One region of the Alkalimarinus coralli genome, then DNA from elsewhere that is predicted to be linked to it. Evidence: predicted binding sites of a transcription regulator. Region 1 holds the regulator's gene; the other holds the start of a gene.
The links. The regulator FNR, encoded in region 1, switches genes on or off when oxygen is low (the NO sensors DNR and NnrR bind a similar motif). The targets are predictions, from matches to a motif close to TTGATCTAGATCAA.
Positions count from the first base shown of each region.

Region 2: a site for FNR is predicted at 1,492-1,505, ahead of MY523_RS09640 (adenosylcobalamin-dependent ribonucleoside-diphosphate reductase). Genes of this name have one in related genera too.

Region 1 covers NZ_CP096016.1:2,853,558-2,856,742, reverse strand. The annotation lists gene MY523_RS12805 (hypothetical protein) at 76-474, shown strand; gene MY523_RS12800 (OmpW/AlkL family protein) at 578-1,315, opposite strand; gene fnr (fumarate/nitrate reduction transcriptional regulator Fnr) at 1,581-2,342, opposite strand; gene MY523_RS12790 (hypothetical protein) at 2,498-3,185, opposite strand, start outside.
Region 2 covers NZ_CP096016.1:2,179,034-2,182,218, forward strand. The annotation lists gene MY523_RS09635 (phospholipase C/P1 nuclease family protein) at 12-1,034, opposite strand; gene MY523_RS09640 (adenosylcobalamin-dependent ribonucleoside-diphosphate reductase) at 1,705-3,185, shown strand, end outside.

The DNA.
Region 1 (3,185 bases):
GTAAGTCAATTCCTTCCAGCACTCGCTAATATACACTTCAGCTTTACAATAATTCCCATTTTCAGGATAAATTCAATGATCAGTTGGAAAGCGCTTATTATCGGGTTGGTAGTGACGATCTTGGTGGGGCTGTTCGGCCAGGCTATTTATGTGCTGCTAGCGTCATACATAGGCATGGCAGCGAGTGACTATGTATTTTTCTCAACCTATAAACAAGAAATTTGGTTTATCTTTGCAATGCTGGTTTATTGCCTGACGATGGCATTTGGAGGGCTTTTAACAGGTACGATTGCAAATCAAAAGCAAGCGTGGCACGCCGCAGCTGTTGGCTTCTTAGCGGGCGTTGCTTCGGTAACTTCCTCGGCAGAAAATAGTAGCATTACATTGATGGCGGTTGTTATGGTTGTACTGGGGGCTTTCTTTGCGTTTCTGGGTGGGTTGTTTGCTCTTCGTGTTATAGAGTCTGAAGATTGAAGACTTTAAGGGTAGACCTTAACCAATATCTCTAAATAAAAAACCTGACCTTGTTAAAGGCCAGGTTCTCTTATTGGTGTTTGGCTTAAAACTTACTGTAGGCTTAAAACTTATAGTATGCGCCTAGCATGTAAACGTAAGGGTCTACTTCAACATCAACATTTGCTTTTACTGTTCCCACATTGGTTTGCGCGGTAATTTCAGCATCGGCATCGATGTTGATCCACCAAACAGCTGCGGTTAGCCCGGCATTTTCTGTGATTTCATAGTTAAAACCCGCTTGTAGCGAAGCGCCAATTGAGTCATCAATATCAAGCTTGGTGCTTGTGGCTACCACACCTGGCGTACCAGTCAGGCCTGCCAATGCACCAATTGAGTTTGTTAGTGTATCTGTAGTTCCTTCGTCAAAGAAAATAGTGTAGTTGATACCGGCTCCAACATAAGGTTGGAACTTTGCGTCTGGCTCTGCCAGGTAATACTGCACACTGAGCGTTGGTGGAAGGTGCTTGGTGTCACCCAGTTTTCCAACGCCTGAGATTGCGCCAGCGCCAGAAATGTCGTGCTTGAATGGTGTTGCAGCAAGTAGCTCAATACCGATTCTGTCGGTCGCCATATAGCTGAATACTAATCCTAATTGGGTATCAGAATTCAGGCCTACTTTTGCACCAGTGGCAGGGCCCAGAGCCGGGGTATTTATAACAATGTCTGAGCTGGATTCTTGGGGATCGACAGTTGCGATACCGCCTTTAATGAAAATATCTCCTGCTTCATAAGCAAAAGCAGATTGGCTAATTAATAGTGAACCAGCAACAAGAGATGAAGTTAATGCATTTTTTAACATATAGCTACCCTGATTGAGTTTCGAAGTGATTAAGTTGTGATGGGCGCAGTGTAGCTATGGTGAATTTTGTTAAATTGACATATCGCAATAAAATAATATCGGCTATTGGTGGCAAGTGTGAGAAATGAAAATAAAATGAGATAAATCAAGTTAACTAAAGATACCTATAAGGAGGTATTTTTTTGTTGTGTTGTTTTGAGTAACTAATAAGTAGATATAAAAAAAGAGGCATTAAGCCTCTTTTTCGGGGAGGGGAGGTGTGAATTTATTCGCCTTTCATACACTTGCCGTGATTTTTAACGATATCTACAAGTGCATCCATATCTTCAAGAATGACCTCTCGCCCCTGAACTGAAATAAGCCCACTTTTTTGGAAACGGGTAAATACCCGGCTTACTGTTTCTACAGCAAGTCCCAAATAGTTGCCAATATCATTTCGGGGCATAGGGAGTCGGAACTGTGTGCCGGACAGCTTGCGTAGCTTGAATCGGCTGGAAAGGCTTAGTAACAGGGAGGCTATTCTCTCTTCAGCGGTGTTTTTACTAAGCAGCATGGTGAGTTGCCGACTGCCCTGAATCTCTTTGCTCATCAGCGAAAAAAAGTGGTGCTGGAGTGTTGGGATTTTAGCAGCCAGTGTTTCGAGTTGGCCGAAAGGAATTTCGCAGACGCTGGCGCGTTCAAGTGCTTTTGCTGAACAGCTGTACGAATCTGTATTGGTGCTATCGAGACCAATTATCTCTCCAGGGAGGTAAAAACCGGTTACCTGTTCTTCACCATCTTCGGTAACTGAGTAGGTTTTAATTGCGCCGCTACGAACTGCAAATAAAGATTTAAAGGGGGAGTGCTCCTTGAAAATATGATCTCCCCGGTTGATCGTCTTCCCTTGTTTTATGAGGTCTTCAAGGCGATCAATGTCATCTTTGTTAACTGCAATTGGAATGCACAGGTTGCTCAGACTGCACTGTAAGCAGGACTGATGGATACCTGTTGCTGGTTGCGGATCAATAGCTGCTATTTTCTCACTCATCTTCGCTTTACTCGGTTAATAGCTTTTATTCCATCAGGATAATCAATTTTTATGCTTTTTGGAACATAGATGAGGCAATTCTAGCATATAAACTTACTAGATATAGAAGGATAAGGAGGCAAATTGCAGGAACTAATACTTTAGTCTAATAAGGGTTAGTACTTGGGGCGGATATAACCTCCATAACCAAAAGGCAGCTGACCACTTTGTAGTTTCTGGTAGTACTGATCAAGCTGGTCGACGTTATGAGAAAACGAGTTTTCAATTAGGCTGGTCGCGCCTAAACCTATGCCAACTAAATCACCGGATATACCCTTGGACACTGAATTGTCCCTTGAGAATTTAACATGATTCAGTTTCTGGAACCCTGCTTCAATAAGCCTGTTTTCAAACTCTTTATGACAGTCACAGGTGGTTGTCTCTTCGGCTTCGACGCCTGAAAGGACTGATTGACGCTCTTCTTCGTCTATTAAGTAAATGGTATCCGGGTCGATACCAATTAACCCTTCCAGTTTTTCACTGAGCTGTTCGCATGACTCATGTTGTCTGGTAAGAAATCGTACGTTGACCGTTTTGAAGCCATACTGCTTGAATATTTTTACCTGGTCGGCTAAAAAATCAAAATCAATAGGGCCTTGATCCCTGTTCTGGGTGCCGAGGCAAATATGGTTAAAGCCCAAGCCTTTTATCAGCGCAATAATTGCATCATCCGCAGGCACTTTCTCCAGTTCAATGACATAGGTGCCTTCTTGTTCATTTTGTAGCGTAAAGGCTTTATTGAGCGAATACATAATCTCTGTCATTTCTGCCGGGCTTAGCAGTTGAGCAATCTCCCCCTGCCAG
Region 2 (3,185 bases), 670 kb from region 1:
AGGTTTACTAATTAAAAGCGCTTAGCTGCGTGGTTCAGAATATGAACAACCATAGCAATGGCATGAGGAACTGTCTGCTCTGCAACTTGAACACGATCACTGTGGTTTTGGCTGCTTAACACAATACCGCCGTTCGAGTATGAAAACGCGCCACCTTCTGTAAGCAATGGACGAATATCATTAGATCCATCAGCAATAGGCGTGAAATCATTTAAAGCGGCCTTTACTTTGTTAAAGTCGTTAAGATTCTCACTAAAGTAGTAATCAGCAACCCATGACTCCCACCCTGAGTGATTTAGGTCAGATGTTGTCCAGGTGTGATGCGGCTGAAGCAAGTCAGTCGTGTGCAGAACAAAGCCCAGTGTTTGCGCTGTTGGGCGAGCACTGAACTGCTCGTACCAATACTGACCCAGGTTATCAATCGGCTGAAAGGGAATTTTCTCGAAATCAGCATACATTGATTTTGAAGAAGATCCTTCATGTCGGTAGTTGCGCTCAGTAACCCCATAGCTATTGTACTTGCTGTTTTCGCTCCAGAACCAACCTCGCATTCCTCCCCAGCCATCATCTAAGTGATCGCCATAAAGCCATGTAGCAGCGAGGTTATCAATCGTTCCCCAAACAGTTAACTTGTCGTAATTGTACCCGCCTAAATCATTCCCGTGAGCATCCCCTCCTTGTGTATGATTCTGGAAGTGCCAATAAGACGTATACTTAACAATTGATGCGCCCGCACCCCAAACAGGCGCTTGCTGACAATCCCCCGTTACAGCACCACAAATAAAGGTATCCTCAAAGTCATCAACATCATAAGCGCCCTGCCCTAGCACCAATGCAAACTGGTCAATCGTGTACCCTGAAGCTGCTGCTACTGCGGCAAGACGGTTATACTCAGTTGTGTCTGGGTTAGCCTGCATATAGTTGACCGCGTCAACTACTATTTGCCGGTGAGTGTCCTGCTTCCATGCATAAGCATCCAGTGAAGGTAGCATCAGAGCTGATACTGTTAACGCCGCTATCGTATTTTTAATCATGGTATAAACCCTTTAATCTATTATTTTTGTTGTTGATTACTCTCAGCCAGTTTGTGACATTGTTATTCTTCAGCCATTTTAAGAATGTTACGAACCTACTTGTTCACATCCGAAAATGAAATCAAAGAATACCTTATTTATATGAATAATATATGACCAAAAATAAGTATTTTTGTGCATCCGTACACATTTAATAGAAAAATATGACGTATACGCCAACTTTAACCATTTATATTTCAGGGGATTTGCTAGCACAACCCAAAACACAATATATAGTAGCATTTGAAAAATATAGCCTTGGTCTTTTTTTGTTTATCAGCTTTATTGGCAAGCTATACAACTCTAGGCCTCTCGCAACATTCAAGCCAAACAGCACCTGTATAAAACCCTTAAAGAGGTACAGTTTTACTATTAAATTTATAAATTCAACCTTCACATAACACCATATAGTGTTATACTGAGCCACATCAAAGCGGATATATTGGGTTCCATCCAATTCTTAACCACTAATAAGAACAAACGCCTAATTCGCTTTAAAATACAACCATTTTTTTATTTTTATATCGTTTGATCTTAAAAGAACGAATAAATATGGGGGTTCGCTGTTAGTAACAACTAACACAACATGTAGCCCCCAACCATTTGACATATTTGTCGCTAGAGGGCTGAAATGAACGCGAAAGTTGAACCAATCACTACACCAATCCCGATGCAAGACGCTTCACTGGATATCTGGAGCACAAAATACCAGCTTAAAACCAAGAATGGTGACCCGGTTGACAACAACATTAATGAAACCTATTCGCGTGTAGCAAAAGCTCTGGCAGAAGTTGAAAACAAAAAGAACAGGGATAAAGTTCACAAAGAGTTTGTTTGGGCACTGGAACACGGTGCAATTCCTGCTGGGCGAATCATGTCTAATGCAGGTGCAGGCGAGCACAAGCCCGCCACATCAACAATCAACTGCACCGTATCAGGCATCGTTAATGATTCTATGGATGACATCCTTTTCAAGAATCATGAAGCAGGGCTTACCCTTAAAGCGGGTTGCGGCATTGGTTATGAGTTCTCTACATTACGTCCAAAAGGTGCCTACGTAGCCGGCGCTGGTGCAACAACGTCTGGCCCTCTCTCGTTCATGGATATTTTTGACAAGATGTGTTTCACCGTATCCTCTGCCGGCGGACGACGTGGCGCTCAGATGGCCACTTTCGATGTGCACCACCCTGACGTGCTCGATTTTATTAGAGCAAAGCGAGAAGATGGCCGACTGCGCCAATTTAATCTGTCGCTTCTTATCACAGAAGACTTTATTAAAGCCGTCAAAGAAGATGCAGACTGGAAGCTATCATTCCCTGTTACTCAAGAAGAGGTGGATGAAGATGGCCTTGATGTAAAGGATGAAAGCAAATTTACATACCGGGAGTTTCCGGTAAAAGACCAATATGTAACCAATAAAGAAGGGCTGGTCGCTTGCCGCGTTTATAGCACCGTAAAAGCTCGCTTTATCTGGGACAGCATCATGACATCAACCTATGACTTCGCTGAACCTGGCTTTATCCTGATTGATAAAGTAAACGAAATGAATAACAACTGGTTTTGTGAAAATATCCGTGCAACAAACCCATGCGGCGAACAGCCACTTCCCCCTTATGGTAGCTGTCTGTTAGGTTCAGTAAACCTGACCAAGTTTGTCGAGAAGCCATTCACTGATCAAGCGACTTTCAACTTTGAAAAATACCGTAAAGTGGTCGCCATTTTCACCCGCATGCTAGACAACGTTGTTGAAATCAATGGCCTTCCACTTGAAGGTCAGCGTAACGAAATACTGAATAAGCGACGTCACGGCATGGGCATTCTTGGCTTAGGCTCAGCTCTAACCATGTTAAAGCTACCTTACGGCGGCGAAGAATCAGTTAAATTTACTGAAGAAGTAAACCGTGAGATGGCACTCGAAGGCTGGAGGCAAGCATTAGCACTTTCAGAAGAGAAAGGCGCAGCACCAGTCATGGAAGAAGAGTTCACTGTAACGGAAGAAATGCTCCGCAAGCGCCCTGAAATGAAAGAAGACGGCTTTAAAGCGGGTGACCGTGTTAAAGGCAAGGTATTGCACGCAAAATACAGCCGATACATGCAGCGCATTGCTCAGTA